4 regions of the Blautia sp. MSK18_10 genome follow, and region 2 is predicted to be linked to each of the others. Evidence: predicted binding sites of a transcription regulator. Region 2 holds the regulator's gene; each other region holds the start of a gene.
The links. The regulator Rex, encoded in region 2, represses fermentation and respiration genes when NADH is low (regulators of the CRP and FNR family bind a similar motif). The targets are predictions, from matches to a motif close to ATTGTTAANTANTTAACAAT.
Positions count from the first base shown of each region.

Region 1: gap (type I glyceraldehyde-3-phosphate dehydrogenase) is a predicted target of Rex. The motif match lies at 1,321-1,340, and genes of this name have one in related genera.
Region 3: LI074_RS13770 (complex I 24 kDa subunit family protein) is a predicted target of Rex. The motif match lies at 1,186-1,205, and genes of this name have one in related genera.
Region 4: LI074_RS03355 (L-lactate dehydrogenase) is a predicted target of Rex. The motif match lies at 2,099-2,118, and genes of this name have one in related genera.

Region 1 is NZ_JAJCGT010000018.1:180-8,044, forward strand. It holds gene LI074_RS08910 (histidinol-phosphatase HisJ family protein) at 252-1,070, opposite strand; gene gap (type I glyceraldehyde-3-phosphate dehydrogenase) at 1,389-2,408, shown strand; gene LI074_RS08920 (phosphoglycerate kinase) at 2,567-3,760, shown strand; gene tpiA (triose-phosphate isomerase) at 3,925-4,674, shown strand; gene rlmD (23S rRNA (uracil(1939)-C(5))-methyltransferase RlmD) at 5,343-6,533, shown strand; gene LI074_RS08935 (GNAT family N-acetyltransferase) at 6,568-7,041, shown strand; gene LI074_RS08940 (NAD(P)/FAD-dependent oxidoreductase) at 7,142-7,865, opposite strand, start outside.
Region 2 is NZ_JAJCGT010000009.1:79,432-87,296, reverse strand. It holds gene pap (polyphosphate:AMP phosphotransferase) at 1-517, shown strand, start outside; gene LI074_RS06160 (class I SAM-dependent methyltransferase) at 538-1,269, shown strand; gene LI074_RS06155 (S8 family peptidase) at 1,778-2,623, shown strand; gene LI074_RS06150 (NADP-dependent isocitrate dehydrogenase) at 2,739-3,947, shown strand; gene LI074_RS06145 (ABC-F family ATP-binding cassette domain-containing protein) at 4,064-5,974, opposite strand; gene LI074_RS06140 (redox-sensing transcriptional repressor Rex) at 6,235-6,882, shown strand; gene LI074_RS06135 (bifunctional ADP-dependent NAD(P)H-hydrate dehydratase/NAD(P)H-hydrate epimerase) at 6,972-7,865, shown strand, end outside.
Region 3 is NZ_JAJCGT010000039.1:16,692-24,556, reverse strand. It holds gene LI074_RS13775 (NADH-quinone oxidoreductase subunit NuoF) at 1-556, opposite strand, end outside; gene LI074_RS13770 (complex I 24 kDa subunit family protein) at 553-1,035, opposite strand; gene LI074_RS13765 (heparan-alpha-glucosaminide N-acetyltransferase domain-containing protein) at 1,517-2,635, shown strand; gene LI074_RS13760 (response regulator transcription factor) at 2,725-3,417, opposite strand; gene LI074_RS13755 (ComEA family DNA-binding protein) at 3,428-4,237, opposite strand; gene LI074_RS13750 (DMT family transporter) at 4,334-4,768, opposite strand; gene LI074_RS13745 (hypothetical protein) at 4,898-5,179, opposite strand; partial or broken gene wecB (non-hydrolyzing UDP-N-acetylglucosamine 2-epimerase) at 5,172-5,747, opposite strand; gene LI074_RS13735 (purple acid phosphatase family protein) at 5,813-7,705, opposite strand; gene LI074_RS13730 (glycosyltransferase family 2 protein) at 7,730-7,865, opposite strand, start outside.
Region 4 is NZ_JAJCGT010000004.1:55,105-62,969, reverse strand. It holds gene LI074_RS03360 (CoB--CoM heterodisulfide reductase iron-sulfur subunit B family protein) at 1-593, opposite strand, end outside; gene LI074_RS03355 (L-lactate dehydrogenase) at 1,097-2,047, opposite strand; gene LI074_RS03350 (hypothetical protein) at 2,348-3,649, opposite strand; gene LI074_RS03345 (Crp/Fnr family transcriptional regulator) at 3,716-4,330, opposite strand; gene LI074_RS03340 (Ig-like domain-containing protein) at 4,383-5,990, opposite strand; gene LI074_RS03335 (leucine-rich repeat protein) at 6,084-7,865, opposite strand, start outside.

The DNA.
Region 1 (7,865 bases), on a different contig from region 2:
CCTCCCTGGTTTATGAAAAATACAGTAACCGGGCAGTGTCGGGACATATAAAACATAAATATGGAGACACCGGACAGTTACGAATATATACAGAAAGCTGCAATTTCCATATCTGCTGTCAGTTTTTTATCATGATCAGCTATGATGCAGACCAGAGAAACAGTATTTGGAGCAGTTTGGAAATTGGGCTTCTGAAATCATATGTAATATTATATTATAGGAACTGCCATATAGGCAAGTACTGACACGTTTTACAGAGAAATAAATTCCGGTTTACGGTCTTTGAAGATTGTATAGTAACGAAAACCACAGGCTTCCAGTACACTGGCAGCTTTATCAAATGCACAGGCGATTTTATCCGGAGTATGCGCATCTGCTCCGATGGTGATGATCTCTCCGCCGAGTTCTCTATAGCGCCTTATTACGGCAGTACATGGATTGGGTTCTCCAAGACCATAATGATATCCGCCTGTATTAAGTTCGATGCCTTTTCCCATGGAAATCAGTTTCTTCAGAATCTCATCCAAAATATCTTTATACCGTCCGTAAGAATATTCCCGGTTCTTGTTAGGACCATAACGGACAACATAATCAATATGTCCGTAAACGTCAAATCCGTCATATGCGGAAATGTTTTCAAGAATGGATTCAAAATATTCCATATAACATAAAAATTCCTTACGTCCTTCAAAAAATTCCGGGTAATAAGGATCATACCCATGGACAAGATGGGATGAACCGATAACGAAATCAAAAGGTGTCTGAGAGAGAAGTGAGTCAAAATATTCTCTCAGATGCATCTGCAGTCCCAGTTCAATTCCGAAACGTACCTGAATTTTATCCTTATATATATCTGAAAGTTCAGCCAGCTTTTCTTTGTAAGCCGGAATATCCAGAGAAAAATCCAGATTGTCCGGAGTAACAGGGTAATCCGGATCCAGATGTTCCGTAAAAGTAATTCCCTGTAGTCCCGTTTCAACAGCGCGATGGATCATAACTTCCATAGGCGTATCCGAGTCAGCAGAAAAAGAAGAGTGCATATGACAATCCCACAATATTTGTCTGCCCATAATTTCAGTCCTTTCTTCTGTAAAAACAGTACTGTTATATTTGCGTGTGATATATTATAAATGAATACTGTGTCCTCTTAAATGGATATATCTGCACCTGAAATATCACAATTACAGGCCCGGATCAGTGTATTCATAAAGCACTGTATACACAGTATAACATATAATTTACATTTTTTACTTAATTTTTATCTGTTTTTTGGAAAATGGTCTTGAATTTTTGTTTAGAATTATGTACAATACATTACAGGTTGATGATTCTTTAACAAACAAAGGATTACCATAATTAACCACTTAATTCATAGGAGGAATTTTATCATGGCAGTAAAAGTTGCAATTAATGGTTTTGGACGTATTGGACGTCTTGCATTCCGTCAGATGTTTGGAGCAGAAGGATTTGAAATCGTAGCAATCAACGATTTAACATCTCCTAAAATGCTTGCTCACTTATTAAAATATGATTCAACACAGGGAAAATATGCTCTTGCAGATACAGTAACAGCAGGAGAAGATTCCATCACAGTTGACGGAAAAGAAATCAAAATTTACGCAAAAGCTAACGCTGCTGAACTTCCATGGGGAGAAATCGGTGTAGACGTAGTTCTTGAGTGTACAGGATTCTATACATCCAAAGACAAAGCTCAGGCTCATATCGATGCAGGTGCTAAACACGTTATCATTTCCGCTCCGGCTGGAAACGATCTTAAGACAATCGTTTACAATGTAAACCATGAAACTCTTACAAAAGAAGATCACATCATCTCCGCAGCTTCCTGTACAACAAACTGCTTAGCTCCAATGGCTAAAGCATTAAATGATCTTGCTGCAATCAAATCCGGTATCATGTGCACAATCCACGCTTACACAGGCGATCAGATGACACTTGACGGACCACAGAGAAAAGGTGATTTAAGAAGATCTCGTGCAGCTGCAGTTAACATCGTTCCTAACAGCACAGGTGCTGCTAAAGCTATCGGTCTTGTTATTCCGGAACTGAACGGTAAACTTATCGGATCTGCTCAGCGTGTTCCTACCCCAACAGGTTCTACAACAATCTTAACAGCAGTTGTTGAAGGAAACGTAACAAAAGAACAGATCAACGCAGCTATGAAAGCAGCTTCTAATGAATCCTTCGGATACAACGAAGATGAAATCGTATCCAGCGATATCGTTGGTATGAGATTTGGTTCTCTGTTCGATGCTACTCAGACAATGGTTCTTCCACTTGAGAATGGCACAACAGAAGTACAGGTAGTTTCCTGGTATGACAACGAGAACTCCTACACAAGCCAGATGGTTCGTACAATCAAACACTTTGGTAAATTACTGAACGCTTAATTTTCAGTAAGTGTAAAGGAATAGACTCCAACGAAGGGTCCGGTCTGATTTGGACCGGACCCTTTTCGCGTGGTCTGGAATGACAGCAGGAAATCAATAAGTTACTGTTTACAGATATGCAGTAACTGTTAAAGAATATTATTAAGGAGGCACCACAAATGCTGAATAAAAAATCTGTTGATGATATCAATGTAAAAGGCAAAAAAGTTCTTGTAAGATGTGACTTCAATGTTCCTCTTCAGGATGGAAAGATCACAGATGAGAACCGTCTGGTTGCAGCTCTTCCTACAATCAAGAAGCTGATCGCTGACGGCGGAAAGGTTATTCTCTGCTCCCACCTTGGAAAACCGAAGGGAGAGCCGAAACCGGAATTATCTCTTGCACCGGTTGCAAAACGTCTTTCCGAATTATTAGGACAGGAAGTTAAGTTTGCAGCAGATCCTGAAGTAGTAGGACCTAACGCAAAAGCAGCAGTAGCTGAGATGAAAGACGGAGATGTTATCTTACTTGAGAACACACGTTATCGCGCAGAAGAAACAAAGAACGGAGACGAATTCAGCAAAGAACTTGCTTCTCTTTGTGATGTATTTGTTAATGATGCATTTGGTACAGCTCACAGAGCACACTGCTCTAATGTTGGTGTGACCAAATATGTTGATACAGCAGTTGTTGGTTACTTAATGCAGAAGGAAATCGATTTCCTTGGAAATGCAGTGAACAATCCTGAGAGACCGTTTGTTGCTATCCTTGGCGGAGCTAAGGTTTCCAGCAAGATTTCTGTAATCAATAACCTTCTTGATAAAGTAGATACTCTTATCATTGGTGGTGGTATGTCTTACACATTCTCAAAAGCTATGGGTGGACATATCGGAACATCTCTTTGTGAGGATGATTATCTTCAGTATGCATTGGACATGATGAAGAAAGCAGAAGACAAAGGTGTGAAACTTCTTCTTCCGGTAGATAACAGAATCGGTGATAACTTCTCTAATGACTGTAATATCCAGGTTGTTAAACGTGGCGAGATTCCGGACGGATGGGAAGGAATGGATATCGGACCGGAAACAGAGAAGCTTTTTGCTGATGCTGTAAAAGATGCTAAGACAGTTGTATGGAACGGACCGATGGGCTGCTTCGAAATGCCAAACTTCGCTCATGGTACAGAAGCTGTTGCAAAAGCACTTGCTGAAACAGATGCCACAACTATTATCGGTGGTGGTGATTCTGCAGCTGCAGTTAACATCCTTGGTTATGGCGACAAGATGACACACATCTCCACAGGTGGCGGTGCATCTCTTGAATTCCTGGAAGGAAAAGAACTCCCGGGTGTTGCAGCAGCAAACGATAAATAGACATTGAACACTTAATAAGGTCAAGCCGCAGGCGAAGGCCGAATTTAGTGTGAAAGTCCACCTATCTACTTAATGAAAGCGAGCCTTAAGCGAGACTTGAATTTAGTAGATATGGTGATACTATATAATAACATCCCACAGGGATACTAAGGAGATAAATCATCATGGCAAGAAAGAAAATTATCGCTGGTAACTGGAAAATGAACATGACACCAAGCGAAGCCGTTAAATTAGTAGAAACATTAAAACCATTAGTAGTTAACGATGAAGTAGACGTAGTATTCTGCGTACCTGCAATCGATATCATCCCGGTTGTAGAAGCTGCTAAGGGAACAAACATCCAGGTTGGTGCTGAGAACATGTACTTTGAAGAGAAAGGTGCATACACAGGAGAAATCTCCCCTGCAATGCTCGTAGATGCCGGAGTTAAATATGTTGTTCTTGGACATTCCGAAAGAAGAGAATACTTCGGAGAAACAAACGAAGATGTTAACAAGAAAGTTCTCAAAGCTTTCGAACATGGAATTACACCTATCATGTGCTGTGGCGAAACTCTTACTCAGAGAGAACAGGGCGTGACAATGGATTTCATCCGTCAGCAGGTTAAAGTTGGATTCCAGGGTGTTACAGCAGATCAGGCTAAGACAGCAGTTATCGCTTACGAGCCAATCTGGGCAATCGGAACAGGTAAAACAGCTACAACTGAGCAGGCTCAGGAAGTATGCGCAGGTATTCGTGCATGCATCGCTGAAATCTATGATGAAGCAACAGCAGAAGCAATCCGTATCCAGTATGGCGGATCTGTAAATCCTGCAACAGCACCTGACTTATTCGTTCAGAACGATATCGATGGCGGCCTTGTAGGTGGTGCTTCTCTGAAAGCTGATTTCGGAAAGATCGTAAACTACAAATAAGAATAAAAAACTGATTATAAGCAGATAATCTTTGTGTCCAAACGAGAAATAATATAATGCCCCTGAATACAGGAAAATTGGTAATTTTACTGATTGGATTGTATTCAGGGGATTGTTATAGTTGAAGCAGGTAAGTTACCTGCTTTAATTGCTGTTGCGAATATTTGTTTGGCTATGTCAGACACATAGTATCTTATGAAATTAATATGTATAAAGAAAAAGACAGCTTCATTACTGAAACTGTCTTTTTTATCTGGTGTAAAAATCTGCTGTAAGCTGTTTCTTTTGTACTTTGGGTAAATCTCTTTTGCACGAAAGGAATGCCTCGATACTTTTGTATTTTGACTATTTATCAGGTGTATTTAGTTCATGTATTTTATCTTTTGTATTTTGGAGTATTTCTGAGTTTTTATCCTTGGTGATATAAATTTTTTTCTCTTTGGCAATTCGATGATTTTCTCTTTTGTATGTACAAACTATATCATATTTTTCTACATTCGTCTACAAGTTTCAACAGAAATCAGTCAAAAACATTTCGACAGAATCCCTGCTTTTTCGACATTCGGAGAGGAAATTGACAGATAAATAAAGATTGTCTGATTGCGGGAATCCATTTTCGCTGATATAATGTAAAAAATGTGTAATTATAGAAAGCAGGTTAATATTTTATGGAAGAAAAAGTAACAAAATGTAGTGTATCAAAGAAATGCGGAAGCTGCCAGTATCAGGGTGTTCCTTATAAAGAACAGCTTGCCGCCAAGCAGAAAAGGATGAAGAAGCTTCTTGGAAAGTTTGCAAATGTAAAACCAATCATTGGAATGGATGATCCCTTTTATTATAGAAATAAAGTTCATGCAGTATTTGACAGGGATAAAAAAGGTAATATTATCTGTGGAACCTACGAAGCGAAAACACATAAGGTTGTTCCGATAGAAGAGTGCATGATCGAGGATAGGATCAGTCAGGAAATCATCCGTACAATTCGGGATATGCTGAAATCTTTTAGAATCAAAACATATGATGAGGACACAGGATATGGACTTTTGCGCCATGTGCTGGTGAGAAGAGGGTTTTCCACAGATGAGATCATGGTGGTTCTTGTGATTGGTTCCCCGATCTTTCCTTCAAAAAATAATTTTGTGAAAGCTCTGAGAAAGAAATACCCACAGATTACAACAGTTGTGCTTAACGTCAATGATAAGAAGACCAGTATGGTACTGGGTGAGCGTGATATCGTCATTTATGGAAAAGGATATATCCGGGATACGCTCTGCGGATGTACATTCCGCATTTCTCCGCAGTCTTTTTATCAGGTAAATCCTGTACAGACAGAAATTCTGTATAAGACAGCAATTGAATATGCGGGGCTTGGACGAAAAGAAACAGTGATAGATGCATACTGCGGAATAGGAACAATCGGACTTGTAGCTGCAAAGCGGGCAAAGAATGTCATTGGTGTGGAATTAAATCCGGATGCAGTCCGCGATGCCAGAATCAATGCAAAGGAAAATAAGATTACAAATGCACGTTTCTATCAGGGAGATGCAGGAGAATTTATGGAAAATATGGCAGAAAACGGAGAACATGCAGATGTTGTGTTTATGGATCCACCCCGTACAGGCAGTGATAAAAAGTTTATGTCCTCTGTTATCAAACTGAATCCATCAAGAATCGTATATATCTCCTGTGGACCGGAAACACTGGCAAGAGATCTGGAGTATTTGACAAAACATGGCTATGATGTGAGAAAAATACAGCCGGTAGATATGTTCAGTTTTACAGACCATTGTGAAAATATTTGTCTTTTGACGAAAAAATTTGAGAAACAGACGAAAAATCAAAACGAATACAAATACTAAAAGAATATAAATACCAAAAGAAAAGGAAGGTTTCATGGAAATAAGAAAAGCATCAGTGCAAGATCTTGGGCAGATCATGCAAGTTTATGATAAAGCCCGCAAATTTATGAGAGAAAATGGCAATGCAGAACAGTGGGGTGAAGATTACCCCTCAGCAGAACTGATAGAGCATGATATTGATAAAATGTATCTGTGCATGTCAGAAGGGCGGATTGCCTGTGTTTTCTATTATGCGGCGGAAGAAGATGAAGATTATAAAGAAATTAATGGAAAATGGCTGAATGAAGAACCCTATGGAGTAGTTCACAGGGTAGCGTCCACAGGAATAGTAAGAGGAGCCGCATCATTCTGTCTGGACTGGGCCTATGCTCAGACACAGAATCTCCGTATGGATACATACAGCGATAACATCCCCATGCAGAAACTTCTGGAAAAATGCGGATTTCAGTACTGTGGTTCATTTGAACGTCTGGGAATGGATAAATGGATGGCATACCAGAAAATATAATAAACAAGTCCCTATCTGTTTCAACTGTAAGAGACAGATGGGGACTTTAAGGTTATTGATTGCTGTAGTTAGAGGTATCCATCAGAAGAAATCCGGTCTTTTACAGATTCTCAACAATCTGGCGTGCTACATATACACCGCTTGCAGAAGCATGGGACAGGGAATGGGTTACACCGCTTCCGTCTCCAATGATATACAGGCCTTTGTATCTGCTTTCCAGATTTTCATCAATATCAACTTCCATATTATAGAACTTAACCTCCACACCATAGAGGAGGGTGTCGTCATTAGCTGTCCCGGGAGCGATTTTATCCAGAGCATAAATCATTTCAATGATTCCGTCAAGGATACGTTTCGGGAGAACAAGACTCAGATCACCGGGAGTAGCTGCGAGAGTAGGTCGTACCATACCTTCTTCGATACGTGCAACCGTACTCCTTCTTCCGCGCACCAGATCGCCGAAACGCTGTACGATCACTCCGCCGCCCAGCATATTGGAAAGACGGGCAATGCTTTCGCCATATCCATTACTGTCTTTAAATGGCTCGGAGAAATGTTTGGCTACCAACAGTGCGAAGTTTGTATTTTCTGTCTGTTTGGACGGATCTTCATAGCTGTGGCCATTTGCTGTGACAATGCCGTTTGTATTTTCGTTTACAACGATGCCATAAGGATTCATACAGAAAGTCCTCACATTATCTTCGAATTTTTCTGTTCTGTAGACAATCTTACTCTCATACAGTTCGTCTGTCAGGTGGGAGAAGATAACAGCAGGAAGTTCTACACGTACACCCAGGTCTACCCGGTTTGATTTGGTTGGGATA
Region 2 (7,865 bases):
CCGGGGCTATGAAGTACATCCAATCGCAAGTCCGGAACCGCATGAGAAGGCCAGACATTATTTATGGCGTTTCTGGACAAGACTTCCGAAAAATGGGCATATCGCTATTTTTGACAGAACCTGGTATGGCAGAGTTATGGTAGAACGTCTGGAGGGATTTTGCAGTGAAAATGACTGGAAACGTGCCTACAACGAAATGAATGAGTTTGAGAAAGAACTTAAAGACTGGGGTGCAGTCATTATTAAATTCTGGGTACAGATCGATAAGGATACACAGCTGGAGCGTTTTCAGGAGAGACAGAATAATCCGGAGAAACAATGGAAGATCACAGATGAGGACTGGAGAAACAGAGAGAAATGGGATGCCTATGAAGTGGCTGTCAATGAGATGCTTCAGAAGACAAATACTTCCTTTGCGCCATGGCATGTACTGGAATCTGTTGACAAGAAATATGCCCGTATCAAAGCACTCAGAATTGTGATCTCTGAAATAGAAAAAGCATTAAAAGAAAATTAAATTTTGCGGGAAATGTGTAAATGAATGATAAGATAACAGTCTGCCTGGGTAAGGGCGGGCAAAGAGAAATGGCAGAATCTTTTGCCAGAAAGAACAATGTTCCGATTATGGACAAACCGGGAGAACATCTGACAGTAATGTTTGACTCCCGGGGCGTATCACTTACCGGTTATGGCCTGACATATCAGGGAGATTTTGAAGGAATGCTGCACAGAGTCACAAACGGAAGACTTTCCCATGAAATGTTGGTACGTGCGGTCAAAACAGAGGGAGAACATCTGAAAGCAATTGATGCCACTGCAGGTATGGGGGAGGATGGTTTCCTTCTTGCAGCATATGGCTATGAGGTGACATTATATGAACAGAATCCGGTGATCGCCGCACTTTTGAAGGATGCGCTCCGGCGTGCCAGAAAGCATCCCGTATTAAAAGACATTGCTTCCAGAATGAAACTGGTGGAGGGTGACAGTGTGTCATGTATGGAGAAACTTATGGATCCAGTAGATGTGATCTATCTTGATCCCATGTTCCCGAAGAGACAGAAATCCGGTCTGATAAATAAAAAACTTCAGCTGATCCAGAAACTTGAACCTCCATGTTCTGAGGAAAAAGATCTTTTTGATGCAGCTATCAAAGCCGGACCTTCCAGAATTATCGTAAAACGTCCTCTTAAGAGCGTCTGTCTTGATGGAAGAGAGCCTTCTTATATATTAAAAGGAAAAGCAATACGATATGACTGTTATGTGATGTAGAAGGTTTATCAGCACATTGTAGCAGCCCTTTATTTTTGAGGGCTGCTGCAATGTATTTTTTTCCATTCCCGGATAAATTCCATTTGTTCCTGATCGGAGATTTCCTGGGAGGCAGCGTCATTTCCGGCAGCTACACAGCAGAGCAGGACGAAGGTCTGAAAGAGTAAAAATACCAGTATCAATAATAATGCAGTCATAATTTGTCTCCTTAATATTATGCAGATGGTTACAGTTATTTTATGAAATTGCTATAAGGATATTTTTCGGGATTTCTGTAACAGATTCTGTATATGCCTGTTGTTTTGCATATCAGAAGTATCTGCATATCATGGAAGCTTTATACATTTTATTTACAGAAAAACGGAGATATGACAGGAGAAACTGTCGGACACAAAAATATAATCTTCCGAATAATTTAAAGTAAGACGCAAATGTTCATTGTCTTTGCAGCGACCTGATGAATAGTTGCGGTAAGATTTCATTATCCAGATGATTCGGAGGATTTTTTATGAAGAATTCAGATGATTCCGGATATACAGGAAAGCACGTGGGTGTGTGTGTTCTGGATACCGGGATTTTTCCTCATATAGATTTTACAGGGAGAATACTTGCGTTTCAAGATTTCATCGGACATCGTATCAGACCTTATGATGATAATTCTCATGGAACCCATGTATGTGGGATCATTGGCGGTGACGGAAGGGCTTCGGAAGGACGGATCAGAGGAATTGCCCCCGGGTGTAGCCTGATAGTTCTGAAGGTGCTCGACAGAACGGGAAATGGCAGGAAAGAAGATGTTTTACAGGCTTTTCGCTGGATCCTGGAGAATAAGAGATATTATGGGATACGTGTAGTGAATATCTCGGTGGGAACAACCTGCAGGAGAGCAGAAGATCACAGAGTTCTGATCGCGGGTGTGGAACAACTTTGGGATGCAGGTCTGGTGGTAGTGGCTGCGGCAGGAAATCAGGGACCGAAGGCAGGAAGTGTGACAGCACCGGGAAGCAGCCGGAAGATTATCACAGTAGGCTCCAGCGATCTGCTTACAGGACGGACTGCCATATCCGGCAGGGGACCTACATTTGAGTGTGTTTGTAAACCGGATCTGGTTGCACCCGGGAATCATGTTCTTGCCTGTGCACCGGGGGCAGATAACGGATATGGAGTGAAGAGTGGTACTTCTATGTCTACACCTCTGGTTGCAGGGGCAGCAGCATTGATGCTTGAGAAGAAACCGGAGCTGACTAATGTTCAGATCAAGATGAAATTGAAAGAAAGTGCCAGGGATATGGGATTGCCAAAGAATCAGCAGGGATGGGGAGAACTGGATCTGGAACGCTTTATGGAACTGTGATCAGTAATCTTTTATTTCACAAAATTATTGCTTTAGTGTATAAAAGCATTGACGAACGGTCTGTTTTCGGCTATCATGATAGTTAACTGGATGAGAGCCAAAGAGGAGGATTAATATGAAAAAAATTCAGATGCAGACACCACTTGTGGAGATGGATGGAGATGAGATGACCAGAATTCTCTGGAAAATAATCAAAGATGAACTTCTTCTTCCGTATATTGATTTGAACACTGAGTATTATGACCTTGGTCTGGAATACAGAAATGAAACGGATGATCAGGTAACTGTTGATGCAGCAGAGGCTACAAAGAAGTACGGCGTTGCAGTGAAATGTGCCACTATCACTCCTAATAAGGCAAGAATGGAAGAGTATACCTTAAAGAAAATGTACAAGAGTCCTAACGGAACGATTCGTGCAATTCTCGACGGAACTGTTTTTCGTGCCCCAATCGTAGTGAAGGGTATTGAACCATGTGTTAAGAACTGGAAGAAACCGATCACCATCGCACGTCATGCCTATGGTGATGTGTATAAGAACACAGAGATGTATATTGACGGCCCCGGAGATGCTTATCTGGTATTTGAAGGTGCAGACGGACAGCAGAGAAAAGAGCTGATCCATCATTATGAGGGACCGGGTGTGCTTCAGGGTATGCACAATCTGGATGATTCTATCACAAGTTTTGCAAGATGCTGTTTTAATTATGCACTGGATACAAAACAGAACCTGTGGCTTGGCGGCAAGGATACGATCTCCAAGATTTATGACGGACGTTTTAAGGAAATCTTTGCAACTATTTATGAAGATGAGTTTAAGGAGAAATTCGAGGCAGCAGGCATTGAATATTTCTACAGCCTGATCGATGATATCGTAGCTCGTGTCATGAAGGCTGAAGGCGGATTTATCTGGGCCTGCAAGAACTATGATGGAGATGTTATGAGCGATATGGTTTCTTCAGCATTTGGTTCTCTGGCTATGATGACATCTGTACTGGTATCTCCACAGGGATATTACGAATATGAAGCTGCTCATGGAACTGTACAGAGACATTATTATCGCTATCTGAAAGGTGAGGAGACATCTACTAACTCTGTAGCAACTATTTTTGCATGGACCGGAGCTCTGAGAAAAAGAGGTGAGCTGGACGGCAATAAAGAATTGATGGAATTTGCTGATAAACTGGAGAAGGCGACTCTGGAGACGATTGAAAGCGGTAAGATGACAAAAGACCTTGCGCTGATCACTTCTCTTGAGGATGTGACAGTACTGAACAGCAAAGATTTCATCCTTGCCATCAGAGAGAGACTGGATGAAATTTTATAATGTCAGAAATTATCCGGTAATGTTTCTATAACATTATAAAGTTCTCCGGGCAGGATCACACTGCAGCGGAGAAACCTGTAAAAAGTTATAAACTGCGAAAATGGGAAGAACCTGCATTATGCAAGTTCTTCCCATTTTTCATATAATCCTTCTAATTCTTCGGTAATGGCGGCTTTCTCTTTGCTGAGTTTCGCACATTCTGCCACATTTGTGCAGATATCCGGGAGAATCATGGTTTCGTCGATCTCTTTATCTCTGGTCTCAAGTTCTTCAATGCGGGCTTCTACTTTTTTTAGTTCATTCTCTCGTTTTCGCTGACGGGCCTGTTCTTCTTTATGCTGCTGCCAGGAAAGCTTGTTATCAGAAGCCTGCTTTGCTTCTGTCACAGCCTGAGCGGCAGCCGGAGCATATTTTTCCGTCAGCTCTTCTTTTTTCTCCAGATAATAGTCGTAATCTCCGATATAATTTACAATTGCCTGATTGGTCAGATCCAGGATCCGGGTAGCTGTCTGGTTGATGAAGTAACGGTCGTGGGAAACATAGAATACTGTTCCTGTGTAACTGTTCAATGCCTCTTCAAGAATCTCTTTTGAAGCGATATCCAGATGGTTGGTGGGCTCATCGAGGATCAGAAAGTTTGCTTCGGACAGCATCAGCTTGGCGAGGGAAACACGACCTCTTTCTCCGCCGGACAGAGCGGAGATCAGTTTGAATACATCATCCCCTGTGAAAAGGAATGCTGCCAGCATATTTCGAATTTCTGTTTCCGTAAGTGTGGGATAAGCATCTGAGATTTCCTCAAAAATAGTTTTCTCCATATGAAGAACATGGTGTTCCTGGTCATAGTAGCCAATCTGTACCTTGGAACCAAGAGTAAATCTGCCGCTGTCTGCATCGATCAGCCCATTGATGATCTTTAACATGGTGGTTTTGCCTGTGCCGTTATTGCCAATCAGGGCTACACGTTCTCCACGTTTGATCTCAAAGGAGATGTCACTGAAAAGTGTCTGTCCGGGAAAAGATTTGGAAAGACTTTCCACAGTAAGGACATCATTTCCGCTGACAAATCTTGGTTCCAGGGAAATGCGCATCTGATTCTGAATCTCCTGTGGTTTATCAATGCGCTGGACTTTATCCAGCATTTTTTCGCGGCTTTCCGCACGTTTGATAGATTTCTCGCGGTTAAAGGATTTCAGCTTGGCAATGACTGCTTCCTGATGTTTGATATCCCGCTGCTGGTTCAGGTAGGCTTTGTACTGGGCGTCACGCAGCTGGGCTTTTTTCAGGGCATAGGCAGAATAGTTGCCACTGTACATACGCATATTTCCTGCTTCGATTTCCACAACTTTTGTTACGACTTTGTCAAGAAAGTAACGGTCGTGGGATACGATAAATACAGCACCCGGGTAATTCAGAAGATAGGTTTCCAGCCAGGAAATACTCTCCATATCCAGATGGTTGGTAGGCTCATCCAGAAGAAGAATGTCAGGGCTGGCAAGAAGCAGTTTACCCAGAGCTACGCGGGTTTTCTGGCCGCCTGAAAGAGTTTCTATCTGGCGTTCGAAATCTTCTTCTGTGAAACCAAGACCTTTTAATACACCCATGATCTCACTTTTGTAAGCGTAACCATTTTCCAGTTCAAACTGGTGACTCAGTCTTGTGTAAGTATTCATCAGGCTGTCCAGAGCATCTCCGGTGGTGGTTTTCATTTCCTGTTCCAGAGAGCGCAGACGGTTCTCCATATCAATAATGTGCTGTTTGGTGGAAATCAGTTCTTCGTAAATGGTATGATGGCCATGAATGTCCTGATACTGGGCAAGGTAGCCGATATTTTTATCTTTGGCAAGTACCACGTTTCCTGAATCCGGGGAGAGCTCATGCATAATGATTCGCAGCAGAGTCGTCTTGCCTGCACCGTTATTGCCGATGAGAGCTGCCTTTTCGCGGTCTTCTATATGGAAACTGGCATCCTTGAGAATGATTTTTTCGCCAAAGGATTTACAGATATTCTGACATGATAAAATCATAGGAATTCCTCCGTTTGTAATTTGTCCGCGTACTATTATAATCGAAAATGCCTGTTTTTGAAAGCATTTTAAGAGATTTTGTCCAGGGAAAAGAAAGCATCGGATGGATGCATGGAAGAAAATATGATATTCCGGGGAATTTTTCAGAATGAAATTGATAAAAAAATACAGAAATATTTGGTCAAAAAGTACAAATTTAATTTGACAATAAAATAACATCTGGGTATAATTGACATAGATAAGCTAAGGAGGGAAAATTTGTGGAAGCTAAGGAAATTTCGAAAGCGGTAATCAAGCGTTTGCCGCGGTACTACCGCTACCTCGGTGAATTGATGGAGGAGAATGTAGAGCGTATATCTTCAAATGATCTTAGCAAGAAGATGCATGTGACGGCTTCCCAGATTCGTCAGGACTTAAATAATTTCGGTGGTTTTGGTCAGCAGGGTTACGGCTATAATGTACGCTATTTGTATACAGAAATCGGTAAGATCCTTGGGCTGGATACTGTACATCCGATGATTATTCTGGGTGCCGGTAATCTGGGACAGGCATTGGCCAATTATGTGGATTTTGAAAAGCGCGGATTTAAGCTGGTTGGTATTTTTGACGTCAATCCTGTACTTGAGGGGATTGCAGTTCGTGGAATTGAGATTCAGATGTTGAGCGATCTTCCTTTGTTTCTGAAGGAGAATGAGGTTGAGATTGCGATCCTGACTCTTCCTAAAAACAAAGCCAAAGAGATGGCAAAGATTTTAATTGATAATGGAATTAAGGCAATCTGGAATTTTGCACATATTGATCTGGATGCCCCGGAGGATGTAATGGTAGAGAACGTACATCTTTCAGAGAGTCTTATGACTTTGTCCTATAACCTGAGTGAGTACAGAAAGGAACATGAAGGTATGTAAGGGATAACTGTGAAACACAAGGCTGTGGTCATCTGATCACAGCTTTTCTCTTGTATGTAAATGTGTTATTGTAAACAGGAGGTGAACAGATGAGAGAGATTGTAACTGCTGTTGAGATGAAAGAACTGGATCATAATACGATTCAGAAAGCCGGGATATCGTCTCCGGTACTTATGGAGAGGGCGGCATTAAAGACGGTTGAGGAGATTGTACAGAGATTAAAGAATAAAGAAAAAGAGAAAATCCTTGTGGTCTGCGGAACCGGCAACAATGGCGGAGACGGATTGGCGATTGCCAGACTGCTTCAGTTGAGAGGAGTCAGAACCTGGTATTATATTGCGGGTAAGGAAGAGAAAATGACTGCTGAAACTGCCGGACAGCTTAAAACAGCAGAATATTATCAGGTGCCCCGGGTGCATAACCTGGATCTGGATGAATATACTACTATAGTAGATGCCATCTTTGGGGTTGGACTGAGCAGACCTGTAGAGGGAAAATATGCAGAGCTTATCAGTACAATGAACCGGGCATCTGCGTATAAAGTAGCTGTGGATATTCCATCCGGGATTGACTCAGATACCGGATTTGAGAAGGGGATTGCATTCCGGGCAGATCTTACGGTTACCTTTGCTTTTCGCAAAAGAGGGCTGTGTTTTTATCCCGGACGCATGTATGGCGGTGAGATCGTTGTTACGGATATCGGAATCTATTCCATACCCGGAAAGAAAATCTGTATGCATCATCTGGAACGTGAAGATTTGAAAATGCTTCCGGAGAGAGTTCCCTATGGAAATAAAGGAACCTTCGGTAAGGTTCTTCTTATAGCTGGCAGCGAAGGAATGTGCGGAGCTGCATATCTGAGTGCAGCAGCTGCTCTGAAAAGCTCTGCGGGAATGGTGAGAATTCAGACCGTGGAGGCCAACAGGATTCCGTTGCAGACACTGTTGCCGGAAGCCATGATCACCTGTGATTTTGATGAGAAA
Region 3 (7,865 bases), on a different contig from region 2:
GATCAATAACCAGATCCGGATCCATCTCAAACATTGCTTTCTCCAGAGCCTGGAAACCGCCGCTTGCTATGTACTCATTCAGAGATTCTGCATCAAACTTACCACAGTTCTTCAAAACAATACGGGTCTGTTTCGCGATAAACGGAATATCTTCCGGTCCGCGGCTTACTTTACCGCCTTTCTGATAAAGCAGTCTCTCGATAGTCTCATTACCCTGAACACTCTTCTCAAAAATCTCCTGGCAGTCTTCGATCTGAACCTTCGTATACTGGATCACATCGTCGCCTTTCTGGATACGAACAAGTGGTCCAAGCTCACAGACACCCTGACATCCTGTTTTCTTTACACCTACATGTGCATCTTTGTCATGAGGTCCAAACTCAATGGTAACTCCCGGAGCATCTTTGGCAATCTCCATGAATTTCTCATAGATTTTCTGAGAACCGGTGGCCACACATCCGGTACCTGAACAGACAAGAATACGACAGTCATAAGAATTAAGTTCTTTCACAGCTTCTTCTCTGATCTGCTCCAATACTTCCTTATTCTGGATCATCCCTGTTCGCCCCCTCTCAGTTTATCAATCAGCTCATCTGCCTTCTCCGGAGTCATTCTCGGATATACCTCTTCATTGACCATCATAGTCGGTGCAAGTCCGCAGGCACCAAGACAGGAAACTGTTTCCACAGTAAACATCATATCGTCTGTCGTCTTCTTTGTCTTTGACAGCCCCAGTTTCTTATAAAGTTCCTCCAGAACCGGTATTGATTTTCTTACATGACAGGCTGTTCCGTCACAGACCTTGATCACATATTTACCTTTCGCATCAAATGAGAAATTCTCATAAAATGTGGCAACACTGAACGCTTTCGCTTCTGTCACACCGATCTGCTCCGCAACATATGTAAGCAATTCTTCCGGGAGATATCTGTACACCCCCTGAATATCCTGCATGATCGGAATCAGTGATGCCGGCTTTTTACCATAGAAAGCAATAATCTCATCCGCTTTCTGATAAAATGACTGATCTAGCATTTCGCACCCTCCTTATACCTGTTTTTTCTCTTTTTATTGCACTCTTTACATATTGTAACGTTAATTATATGCCTTTTTCGTCATTTTCACAAGCGCATTTATAGAAATTTTCTAATTTTTTATTATTTTCCTCTATAGATGTTTGTTTTGTTTGTCTAATTTTTATCAGCTTTGTTCAATACTAAACCATCTCAGATGTAAACCAAACTAAACTGAATCAAACTGAATAATTGTTACTGTTTACGCACCACTATCCCGAGACATACAAGCCAAAATTCCATTGCAGCAGACAATTTGGAATGAATTTTGGCTACGTTACTGAGAACGGAGTAAACAGTAATGTACGTGGTGTGTGTACAATGTCAGGAATATTATGATTGTGCTATAATTCTGCCTGTGCTACACTGTCCATATGATATCAGTGACAAAAGATAAGTGTTCCGTTCTCACTGAAAATATCCGGATAAAGGAGGAGGTAAGTATGTTTTCTTTGAAAGAAAAAGAAGTGAATACAGGACGTCAGAGGGAACTTGATCTGGTAAAGGGTTTCCTGTTGATCATGATAGTATTTATACATTCATTTCAGACAATAGGTGGTGTCGCAGCAGCCGAATCAAATGTACATAAGATTCTGTTTGCGCTCTTCATGCCGACAGGTGCCTGCCTGTATCTGTTTACCATGGGATTCGGAAGTGCTTTCACACGCCATTCCCAGCCCAAAGATATGGTTAAAAACGGCATAAAGCTGTTATCCTATCAGGGATTAAGCAATTTATGCTATGCAGCTGTAATGACAATCAGTTTTAATATAAGAAATTCCATTACAGTTGAAGCTGCAGGCAGCAGAGAATTATATGACGCAAATCTTTATTCCATGCTTACATTCGTAAATATATTCTTTATAGCCGGTATGTGCTATCTGGTGCTTGCGGTCTACAGGAAATTAAATGTAAGCTTAAGGGGATATGTCATAAGTGCTGTAATAGTCGGAATCATATCACCATTTACAAAGTTGCTGGTTTCTGATGATCCGGCAATTAACTGGATCCTGGATATGACTTTCGGTGGAAAAGGTGAAACCAGCTTCTGCTTCTTCCCATATTTGAGTTATGTATTTCTTGGATATGTTTTTGGAAAAGTGCTCAGAAGAATCCCTGAAGATGAAAAAGGAAACTTTTATAAAGAAAGCGGGATCATATGTGGGATTACTGCGGCGGTATGGTTTATATGCTGCATTGTACTACATCCGGGCATTGAGGGATTCTTTAATTATATGATCGAACAATACAGAATCCCGGGGCTTGCAAAGGTACTCGGAAGTTTCTGCAGTATCATATTTGTGTTTGCAGCTGCATTTCGTATCATGCCAATGATGGAAAAATGGAAATTCGGATATAATAAACTGTGTTATTACTCAAAACAGATTTCAAAGATGTATGCCGTACATATCGGAGTTTACTGGACACTTGCCGGTTTTGCTGCTTTTTACGAATTTGGGGTAAAAGAATGCCTGATATTGTCAGTGGCAGCACTGATCGTGACTGATCTTCTTGTACATGGATACATCATAATTACAGATAAAATAAAAAACAGAAAATAGCAGAATGCTTTTTATCTGCACAAAAAAACAGACCGCATTTTATGATCTTTGTTTCATAAAATGCGATCTGTCTGTTTCACACGTTCTTTTTATTGAGCCTGGAAATAATATCCGACACCCCATTTGGTGTGTACATATTTCGGTTCACTTGGATTGGTTTCAATTTTCTCACGGAGACGGCGGATATGTACATCCACAGTACGTACATCACCCGGATACTCATATCCCCATACAATGTTCAGCAGGTTCTCACGACTGTATACTTTATTTGGATTAAATACCAGAAGCTCCAGTACATCAAATTCCTTTGCTGTCAGATTAATCTCTTTACCTGCAATAAATACACGTCTGCCTTCACAGTCCATACGAAGATCGCCCACCTGAATGCTCTTTGCCTTTTCTTTCTCCTCGTGGTCGCTTCCCGCACGGCGCATGATCGCTTTGATACGTGCCTTAACTTCCAGGATATTGAACGGTTTGGTGATATAATCATCCGCACCATATTCAAGACCAAGGATCTTATCCATATCCTCGCCCTTAGCTGTCAGCATCACGATCGGCACATTGGAAAATTCGCGGATCTGCTGGCATACTTCCAGCCCGTCCATCTTCGGCAGCATCAGATCCAGAAGGATAATATCATATTTTTTATCTTTTGCTTTCTCTACTGCCTCTTCTCCATCATAAGCGCAGTCTACCTCCATACCATCCTGTTCCAGACTAAAACGGATTCCTTTTACGATCAGTTTCTCATCATCTACTACCAAAACTTTCCTGCTCATTCGGTTCTCCTTATCCTACTACTATCTCATCTTTTATCTTTGCAAAAGTACCTTCTTTGATACCCTGTACATTCATAATATCCTCTATCGCAGCAAATGGCCCGTTCTCTTCTCTGTAGGCAATGATCGCCTGCGCACGTGTTGCACCGATCCCCGTCAGCGTAGTAAGCTGAGCTTCATCTGCTGTATTTATGTTGATCCTGTTATCCTGCTGAACCTGAGCGGTCATCCCTGTATTCTGTCCTGTCCCGGCACTTCCATTCATCTGTCCATCTGATGCTCCGGCCATCTCTGCAGGATCCAGCCCCTGCCGCTCCATCTCTTCCTGTGTGAGAATATAAAGCTGCTGTCCATCTGTCAGAACTCCAGCACGGTTTACACAGGTTAGAGCTGCCTCGGGAAGATATCCTCCCGCCGCCTCAATCGCCTGAAACACCCGGCTCCCGGCTGCCAGCTGAAAAACTCCCGGATTCGCAACTGCTCCGCAGACATCAACATAGATCATCTCTGGCTGTGTTTCCCCGGCTGAATTTATCTCCGTCCCATTACCTGCATCTGAACCATCTGATTCTGCCTGTTTTTTCCGGGACTCTGCAGAACTGCCATCATCATTCTGTCGGTCATCTGTATCTTTCTTCGACTTCTGTCCTGATGTTTTCTCTTCTGATGACTCCGCATCCACCTCTGCCTTTGCTTCCTGCAATCCATCTATCAGAAACTGTGCCTCTGTGCTCTTACATCCTGTCAGTCCTGTAAGAAACAAAGTTCCACATAATATCAGTGTCACAGTATAACAACACCTGTTTTTTATTTTTGTCATAAGGGTCCTCCTCTTATTTCTCAGAGTAAGAGTCCCCCTGTCCATAATGCCACCCTTATTGTAACGAAATCTTAATGATTTTACAATAGTAAACTCTTATTTTTGCCACTTAAATATAACAATTCCGGAAATCGCGATCAGCAATCCTAGGATTTTGCGCCATTCAAAGGGTTCTTTATCTACCCCAAACAATCCAAATAATTCAATTACATAAGCAACTGCCAGCTGCGAAATAACGATCAGCATTGCTGCCTTTGCCGGTCCAAGTGCTCCCATACTCTGGATTACTGTAATTGTAATAAACGCTCCGATCACACCACCAAGGAGTGTATATTTATTGTCCACTTGCCAGAGTGCAGCTACACTTTCCCGTCCTGTGAAAAGCCAGGCCAGAACACAGACTACAAAAGCTGACAGCTGCACCCAGCCGGTTGATACCCAGAGACTGGTCTGCTTTGTCACCTCCGTGTTAAAAACACCCTGAATACTCATCAGTGCCCCTGAAATCAATGCCACTATAAATCCCCACATAAATCTGCCCTCCTGGATAATATGATCATTCTGCTTACTCCGGTAATCATTCTTATGTCGAAAAGAGGCACCGCTGTTTAGCAGTACCTCTTTTATTCTTTATTATTAGTTTATTCATTCCGCGCAAAATCATGCACACAGTATAAATCCTGTTTTTATTTTTCTTTCATATAATCCATACAGTTTCTCACATTCCATGCATATCCATCCTGCTTCGCCTGTATATAGCGGATATTTTCCCATAAGAAAAAGATACATACCAAGATACCCGTCTTCGGAATCAGCCTTTTCTTTATAAATAAGTTTCCCACTCTCTTTCCTGTAGATTCCCATTTTCCCATCTGTTTCCAGCAAAATCCCGGTATGCCAGTCCAGATATCTGCCAACAGCTTTTTTCTCTGTTTCAGTCATGGGGCAATTCTTTATTTCTGGCCTCACTCATCCTTCTGTAAATCTCCGGCTCTGTAAGAAGCCTCCTGCATTCTCTGTAAATATCCTCCATCTTCGTGCCTGCAAGCTTTAAGGTTCCGGCTTCCACACCTTCCGGACGTTCTGTTGTATCTCTCATGACCAGTACAGGTTTTCCCAGTGCAGGAGCTTCTTCCTGGATTCCGCCACTGTCTGTCATGATCAGATAACTGGCTTTCATCAGATTATGGAATTCTACCACATCTAACGGTTCGATCAGATGTATTATCTCACATCCACCGAATTCCTCATCTGCAATTTTTCTGACCTGCGGATTCAAATGTACAGGATAAATAACCTTCACATCTGTAAATTCCTCCACGATCCTGCGTATAGCCCGGAACATATCACGCATGGGTTCTCCCAGATTCTCCCTTTTGTGTGCTGTCACAGCAATCAGTCTGCTGCCTTTTGCCCATTCTATCTCCGGATGATAAAAATCATTTCTCACCGTATAGTGCAAAGCATCAATTCCTGTATTTCCTGTGATAAAAATCTGCGCCATAGCCTTGGCAGGCCATTGCGCAGCGATTTGGTGCAATCCAATTTATAACATTTCACTTCCAGAACAAAAAATTATTTTCTAATAGTAATTTCATCAAAAACACTCATATCCGTGGTACGCACAGTTTTGATTGTAAGTGTCTTTCCCTGTATTGTAATAGCAGAAATCAGAGGTGTTTTTTCTGTTTCTCCATCATAAAAGGCAATATAGCCTTTTTTTCCACTCTCCTTCTCATAAAACTTGCTTCCAGTAGAAGATGTTCCGGACAGATATAGCGTTTCCCCCTGTTTTTTTAGTCCGGACGCATTTCCGGTGGACTTCATTCCTTTCATTAGGTATGTTCTCGCATACAGATGATCATGACCGGACAATACAAGGTCTACGTCCAATTCAGAAAATGCCTCGTTATACACTTTTCGGAGATTCAGTATTTTTTCCTCATCTGAATGCGGTCCTGCGCTAAACATTGAATAATGCATAGTAACAATAATCCATTCCGGATTTGTATTTTGAATCGCCTTTTTTAAATATTCTATCTGAGTTGCGTAACTGCCGCTGTTTGAATTCAATGCGAAAAACAGAACTCCGTCACGGGCAAAATAGTAGTTCGCATCATCCCATACACCTGGAGGCATAAACTGCTCTTCATAAATCTCCTTTACGGTGTCATGATTCCCTTTGTTTACCGCCACTGGTATATTTTTCAGTTCATCCGGACTTCTAAATTCATAGTATTCTTCTATTGCTATATCCGTTTTCGAACTGTCACTTTGGTCGCCTGCCGATATCAGAAATTCTGCATTCGGCAGAATGTGCTTTCCCACCTCCAGCGTCCTCTTCCACGCTTCTCCATCCTGCTGTACGCTTTCGCCGGCACCAATCTGAGGATCTCCGACAAATAAAAACTTTACTCCCTCTCCCTGTTTTGCAGTCGTAAAATTAAAAACTTCTGAATGTGCACCATTTTTTCTGTTACATAATCGATAGCTGTAAGTTTCACCAGCTCGAAGATTCGATAATCTTGCCTTATAACAATACTGCCCTTCTATCTCAACTCGTTCCATTTCCAACTCTGTATAATTGTAGAAGTCATCTACTTTTCTACAGTATTGTACATTATAACCTCCTTTTTGAGGCGTAAGCCAATTAACCAGCATCTGGTTGTTTGTATCACCCGGCTGAAGGATAAGACCATCGGCATCCAGTATTTCCACTTCATTCCATTCCGGCGTTCCTTTAAACTCCTTAAAGTCAAAATAGACATCAGAGCTGTCTTCATGTATCTGATGAACCTCAACTGCAATGCAGTTTGTTCCGTTTTTTAGTGCAGTAGTATTTTCTACTGAAAAAACCCTGTTCCAAGATGTTTCTACTCCCTCTTTCGCTCCATACCCGGTTCCTGGGTCATAACCTTCTGTCGGTTCATTATCTTTGTATATTTCTTTTCCATTCAGATATATGATTACAGAATCATCAAACTGTATTTCTCCTGAAAGCTGAAATATCTCTCTGGCATCGTCCACCTCAAATTCTGTTCTAAAATAATATACTGGCAAAGCCTTCTTTTTAGCAGAATAATAGTTCAGCAGATTCGAGGGATATTTTCCTCCCACACGATCATTCAGTTCTCCATAATAACTCCCAAAACTTCCCTTGGCCTCTTTCCAGTCTTCTGTCAGATATCCAGCTTCGTTCCAGCGTTTTCCGTTGCTATCAATCGACGGTTCTCCTTCCGTATCCTTATACTGCCAATATGTTATACCGGTTTCTACATAATGAAATTTTTCATCTCCTTGAATTTCCAATAGTTCATCTTCAAGTATATTTTCATCAGCATAACGGTTCTGAACGAAAGCAATACCCATTACTGCCACCAAAATAAAAAACGCAAAAGTTGTTCCTACTGCCAGTTTAAATTTCTCGTATTTCTTGTTCATACCGTGTCCTTCATTTCCATCTTTCATATAACCTTCTCCACCGATATCATACTATTCTCTATTAAGCTTCTTTCTTTCAAGAGTTCCCCATGTATCTTTGTATTTCCGATACCCGATCAGCGCGTTCATCCTCACAATCATAAGAATAAATCGCAGTCCTATCAGTTCAAATCCACTTAAAAGTATA
Region 4 (7,865 bases), on a different contig from region 2:
GAAATGTAACCGCCGCAGCATTCATTTCTGTATGGATAGATCACCGGTTCTGCACCAAGTGCACGGATGAAATCTTCCATGATTGTCGGATTCTCCGGATCATCAAAAGCCATGATCTTGCCCGGACGTAATAAGAGACATCCGTAATAGGCTCCGATCTTCTTTCCTGTAAGCGGGTTTACTACTTTCTCTTTCAGCTTGTCAAAGCCAACTCTGTCGCGAAGTACTTCCAGATAATGGAGCACTGTTGTCTCGCCTTCATAAGGCTCATCAAGCTGCATGTAATTATTTGCTCTGGTGCGGATATCCTCCACATTTTTCATATCATCATTGACACGTTTGATCACGTGATGACAGGCAGAGCAGATTGTTACCAGATCCTGGCCCTTTTCTTTGGCCTGATTAAGAGCACGTACAGAAGAAAGCTTCGTAGCAATCTCGTCAGTTCCCAGAGGATAAACACCTCCGCAGCACTGCCAATCTTCGATCTCTTCCAGTTCAAACCCAAGTGCTCTGGCGCTGGCTCTGGCATATTCGTCCAGATCTTTCGCCTTGTTTCTCAGGGTACAACCCGGATAATAACTGTACTTCATACTTAACATTATCCTTTCTTAGTTGTTCAGATAAATTCATGTTGCTCAAATAATGATATCAGGGTCCAAAAGCAATTTGCCCCGATATATAGCGCCCGTAAATAACAGTCGCTAGTCCTTGTCTTTTTTTTAACAATATATGGACAAAAATATAAATCAAGTCTAATACAATTACTTTTTATATCTTTGTTGAGACATAGAAAATAAAAGAGTTCGCACACCCTTCCTCCGCAATTAAAGGAGTGTATCAGCTCGATTTCCGAAAAATATTATATCATATTGACAACATTTTAACAAGAGGTTTTTGATATTTTTTTATTTCGTTCCTGATTTTATTCATAAGAGTCAAAATTCCTCTGCCTCCGCTGCAATATGGAATTTTGACTGATGAATAAAAAAAGGAGTAAACAATAATTTTTACTCAGAGGAGCAACGCGTTCTCTGCTCCCCTGAATTCAAAATCTTATCGCCACAGGCGATTTTAACCAGTCACGTTTTATTTATTAATTAAGATCAATCTGAGCAATAATTTCTTTCAGTGTATCTGCGCTCTTCTTGAGCTGTTCGATTTCAGCTTTATTCATTCTCATCGGTACTTTACCCTGTACACCATTTGGACCTACCAGTGTCAGTGTGCTTAAGCATACATCTTCGATTCCGTATTCTCCATGCATCATAGTGGATACTGTAGAAATAGATTCGGAAGAAGATACCAGTAAGCTACAGAGCTTGCATACAGATGAAGATACGGCATAGAAAGTTGCACCTTTCTTGGAGATAATTTCACCGCCGGATTTCTGTACGTACTGAAGCATTGCTTCTTTGTCAATCGGCTCAATATCTTTTCCGAGTTTCTTCTCCAGTTCATAATATTCATCCACACTTACACCGGAAATATAAGCTCCGGACCATGGAATAAAGGATGTATCGCCATGTTCACCAAATACATAAGCATGGATGTTACTCTGTGCAATCTGGAAGTGCTCGGATAATCCGCAACGCAGACGTGCAGAGTCAAGGATGGTACCGGAACCAAGGATCTGGTTCTCCGGAAGTCCGGAAATCTTTGTAAATACATAAGTCATGATATCAACCGGATTACTTACGATCAGGTAAAGAGCGTTTGGTGCAGCCTTTACAATCTCCGGTGTGATGGACTTAAGGATATTTACGTTTGTCTGTGTAAGTTCAAGTCTTGTCTGTCCTGGTTTACGTGCGATACCGGATGTGATGATAACGATGTCAGAGTCTTTGGCATCTTCATAATCTCCGGCAATGATGGAAATAGGATCTCTGAAGCAGGTTCCCTGGATGATATCCAGAACTTCGCCTTCTGCTTTCTGTTTATTGATATCGATCAGAACGATTTCAGATGCAATATCCTGACTTGATAAAGTGTACGCGATGGTGGCACCGACACTGCCGGCTCCAATGATAGTAATTTTACTGCTCATAATCTTAATACTCCTTTTCTCCTAACAAAATTGACGTCTTAATGATAACACATTGTCAAAAAATTGACAAGAGTTTTTGTACAGAAATCCGAACAATTTTTAAATTCCAATTTTTGTTTTGGACCATGAAATTGTTTGTAAGTTTGATATAATTTTCACAAATCTAAAACTTTATTTTATATAACACAAAGAAACAAATCTATGAATACTTAAATGCATTTACAGATTTGTTCCTCTGGGTTTGTTTATAAATTTTATGATGTCAGGGTCAAAAAGTATTTTGCCCCTGACTTGATATGGTTAATTTACAGGAGTTACTTTAAGTGTTCCAGTCGAATTATTCGCCCATCCACTATGTAAGTTTACATAAAAATAATATACTGTATTCGCCTTTAATGTACAGGTACCTCCATTTTGCACATGATTTATATGTTCAAGTTTTCCTTTTTTCTCCTGTTCAATGCTGATTCCCTGACTGCCAAGATTATAATCAGGGAAAGATACGGAAACGCGGTATTTTGTACTCTTACCTGTTTTAAAGCATGCATACATGCCACTGTTGGTTACAGAAAACTTTTTACTGCCACTTCCATTGATTGTCGGTAAACCGGATAGTTTCTTTACTTTGACATTTTTTACAACTGCTTCTGCTTTTGAATTGTCATATTTTAAATGTACGTCATAGGTTCCTGGCTCTGGACTGGATTTCTTACCGTTGTAAATAATATATCTGCTGAGCCATTGACCATATCTATTTCTCTGGTCTGTACGAATTGTCTCTGTTTTTCCATCACTATATGTGATTTTTATTTTTCCTTTTCCTCTCCAACGTTCTGCGACGTTATATTGATTTTTATTATCTGTTCCGTATTGATCCTGATAAAAATCTATAGGAGTATAAAAAGCAACAGATTTATCAATTTTTACCTGTTTGATTGAAACAACATCAGCCAGAATTTCTGCCTGAAAGACAACTTTTGAAGCGGATTTCCCCATCCCCATTCCAAAATAATAGGTTTTCCCTTTTTCAAGCTTATAGGCACCATAGCCACCTGTGGAAATGCCTTCAAGCATTTTGAATTTAGAATTATATGCATCATAGACACTATTTGTATAAGTTCCATATTGGGATGTAATTGTCATCTTTAACACATATTTTCCTGTTTTGTTTGGAACAAATTTTACATAATTCTTTTCTGTTGCATTCTTTACAGTCGCTGTATATACATTTCCTGTTTTTTTCATGGAAGGATATTTCGCAGAAGTACCTGGCTTTCCCGCACTGTCTGTGAGTATATCTTCCTGGTCATCATTAAATTCCGGAATCGAGTCTTCGTCATCTGCGCTTTCTTCATCTGTAAATTCCGGCATATCTGATTTCTGTGAATCTTCCGATTCTTCTGCATCCATAGTCTCATTTACCTCTTCAGATGCAGTATCCACATCTGCTGTATTTTCTGATGCATTCTCACTGTCCACAACATTCCCGGAAAATTCAGATACATTCTCCGTTCCACTTGTAAAATCTGCAGCGCAGACAGGGCTTCCCACTGTCGCTGACATTGTTACTGCTAACAACATTGTTAAAACTTTTCTCTTCATGTTTTATCCTCCGTTTGCTGTAAATTTATTTCCATGTATGCAAGATTACCTCTGCATACAGCGAAATCACTGTTCAGAATTTTCTTTTTTCATATTTTTTAATAAGCGACTCAGACTCTCAGGTGTCATATTAAGATAGGAAGCAATATCCTTTTTGCTTACTTTTTCTACCAGATCCGGATAAATTTCCAGAAAATAACGATACCTGTCTTCCACTCTGCTGGAAGTGATCACTTTTTCATATTCCATATTCCTGATAACATTGATTCCGATCATACGGTTACACGCCAGAGCAATTTCCTGACAGCTCTGTACCAGTTCTCTGAGGCAGTCTGCAGAGATAGAAATCAACTCACAGTCTCTAACTGCCTCCACAGTCAGAAGTGAAACCATATGTCTGTCCAGATTCACAATCCCGGTAACAGGCTCACCCACATGATGCGCAAAACAATGGATTCTGTTTTTTCCCTCTTTATCCAGCGCATAATATGCTTTTACTACTCCTCCACGCTGATACAGAAAAGAAACTTCCGAAACCACATCTTTTTCCTTAAGTAAAATGCATTTTGCCTTTAACGTCCATCTTCTGGAATGATTGCCAAGCTGTTCCAGTGCATATTTATCTTTGATTCCGATTATATCCCTGAAAAACACAATAATTTCACTTTTTTCTGCTTTCATCCGTAAATATTCCTTTAACTTTATTCTTTTTGCTTCTCATTTACACTTTTTCTTATGAAAATTTGAATCCAGATACATAATATCCATGAGGAGCTGTCTGAACTTTTTTTACAGTAAATACCGCTTTTGTTTGCTTTCCCGATATACTTAAATTTCCATAAACTGATTTTGCAGTATAAGTTACATATACCTGATAAGACAGAGCCGTTTTTTGCACAATTCCAGTGATTCTGCTTGTTACATTATACGGTGATGACCATCCTGGAAGGTTTATCTTATTTCCTTTTCGTGTCGCAAATATAAAAGATTCTGTCAGTTTCATTATTGAACAACTTTTCCCAAATAATTTTTTACATTCCTGTTCAACATATTTGCCATCAATCGAAAACTCACCATAACCTTCTACTCCAGGAATTTCCTTCCAATACTTTTCATCCACATGCCATGCGCTGCATGCTATCATAAATTTGGAATCTACGCCAGAAGGCTTCTTTCCTACATTCATTGCCGGATTTGCACAGAAACCAATAGGTATATCAAAACAATGAACCAATTTATTGAGTCTGTTATAATCTTCAAATTGCGATAGAGTATATTTCACATCTTTTACTTTTACAGTACATGTAGCTTCTGTTCCATTTATTTTTGCAGTAATAACCGCTGTTCCAGGATTTTGGGCAACCACCTTTCCTCCAGAATTTACTGTAGCAACAGATGTATTGCTCGATGTCCATTTTGCTTTCACTTTTGTCCCTGTTACATATGCACAAAGTTTTTTCTGATCTTTTATATTCATGGAAAGCTTTGTATGATCTATGGCAACATTATAATGAAATAAAGGTTCATCCAAGTATCCGCCATATGTTTTTACTGTCATTTTATCAAATCCTGATATATGCTTTTCGACATATGCATATAATTCATTTAATGTCACATATCCATTTTTGCTTCTGTCTGCTGCCAGTATACCGTTCCAATATCCAAGAGCTTTTCCTATGTTGAAAGTAAAACTTCCATAATACTTGGCATCAACCAATTTTCTTGGTGTAGTAAACAAAAGCTTCGGTCCATAGTTACTGCTTTCATTCGAACCACATGCAAGCAGACACGAAAATTTCTCTCTCACTGTTTGGTTCAGAATTGAACTAACCCCTTGTGTCCAGAAATCTTCAGCATGACAAGTGTCAAGGATTACATATATTTTCCCTGGAAATTGTGCCAACATTAAAGCAAGATGTTGCCATCTATACCAAGTATCACAAGCTTTCTTGGAACCTGTCAAAGCAAATCCCAAAGAACTTCCAGTTCCATCAGATACTGTATGTCCGTAATAGTAAAATATCAAAATGTCTCTACTGGATGAATTTTGAATTACTTCTGATATTTTAGAATCAAAATCACTTTCTGATGAACCACCTCCATTTTCTGGTTTCTCAGAATTATAGGTATATTGCTTCACGTATTTTCCTGCTTTATATCCTTGAAGTTTGTTTTCTACAATACGGTCATACATCAGTTCACTGTTATTATTTCCCAACGGATAACCGCTTACACATAATGCATGAATTTCAGAAGCTTCAACCCTAACACCGCTATGCAATAATAATACTCCTAAAATAATACATGCAAAAATTAGCATCTTATATACTTTCTTTTTCATACTCATTTCTCCAATGTATCTTTTGTTCTATAAAACATTCTTTCTTAGTTTTGCTATTTTTCTTAAATCTTTTTTGAGTATCTTATAAGAAATTTAAAAATTATACTTTGTAAAACCCAAATCTGACATAGTTACACCAGAATCACCCTTTTTCAGGCAGGATTCAAATAGCGGCATTGCTTCTTGCAAACGTTTGTTTCCTTTTTCGTTCATCTGTTCCAAAGTATATTCTTTTAAATTCCAGTAGCGATTATGAAATTTAATTCGTGATTCTTTAGTAAATGAATCCATCAAAATATCTCCTCCAACTACATTATTATTAGTATTTATCGCATAATTAACTGATATTTCATTCATATTCGAAGCAGAAGAATCATATCGTTCCATCCAATGAAGTGTAATCTCTTCCCTGTACTTTGAATTTGTCTCCGAATTTAAAGTATAAGACATCCAGAGTACACTGGGCTGATCACTGTAAGCCTTCTGATACTGAAATGTCACATTTCCTTTTCCAACTTCAAAATAATGTATAGTATAATTTGTGCCTCCCATTGAACCTTCCCATTTTTCTCCAGCTTTTATCAGATAATTAATCAGTTTCTGTGCTGCTGGAGAATATTTCTTTGTAATGCCTGACGTTGGGGTAGGTGTCGGAGCTGTTTTGTTTAATACAATACTCTTTATTGTACTACTTGCACTCTTTACTGCCTTACTGTTAATTTTTTTGAAAGGAATTACTTTATAATAATATGTATTTCCGGTTTTCACTTTTTTGTCTGTATATTTTAAAGTTTTCCCACTGGTAATCGTTTTTATCTTACTGAACTTACCGTTTTTGCTTCCTGACCGATAAATATAATATCCTGTTGCACCTGTTGTTTTCTTCCAGCTTATAGATACTGTTTTATTTTTAACGGACAAAGAAACAACCGTATTCAGTTTCCCTGATAACCCCTTTTTGTTGTATCCACTATACACTTTTTTGCCATTTACTTTTTTATGAGCCTTTACTGTATAAGAATACTTGTAACCGGCTTTTACATTTTTGTCTTTATAGGAAGTTCCGGTTGTATTTTTTACAACTTTCCACTTACCGGAATTCACCTTTCGATAAACCTGATAGCCATCAGCTTCAGAAACTGCGTTCCATTTGACTGTAATTGAATTATATAATGTAGTTATCTTGCTTAACTTCGGTACTGAAGGTTTTTTATCTGGTGAAACTGCAGGTGTAGGTGTTGCAGTAGGAGTTACTGTCACTGTAGGTGTTACAGTAGGTGTCACTGTCACTATAGGTGTAGGTGTTGCGGTAGGTGTAGGTGTTGCGGCAGGTGTAGGCGTTGCAGTAGGTGTTGGTGTTTCAATGATTGTGGTCGTTTCATATAAATTCTGCTCTTTTGTTACATTGATTATTGTGCCATTATCAGACTGCACCTTATAATTGCCGGAATCTGTCATCAGTTCATCATTAATCGACTGCGAATACTTCATGTTCGGACTTAATGGTATCTGAGTGAACTCACAGTTTCTGTAATTGTAATTGTTTGCTAACTGGTCATAAATATTAATGTCCATGGTTCCGGTGCCTGTTGCTTTATAAACCAGACGATAGGTATCATTAAATAACTGAACATATTTGTCATCCCCCACCGTCCAGAGGGCTACACCATCCCCTATAATCGTTGCCTTATCAGAAACAATGCTTCCTACCAGAACATTATCGGAATTGTATACATAAACATCTACAGGGCATTTTATCACAGCTTTTTTAGAAGGATAAATCAACAGATTGAAAAAGCCTGATGAAAATCTGCCTTTCAGTTTTCTTTCATAAAGTTTCTCCAGAAGCATTTTAACCGGTCTCTCCAGACCGTA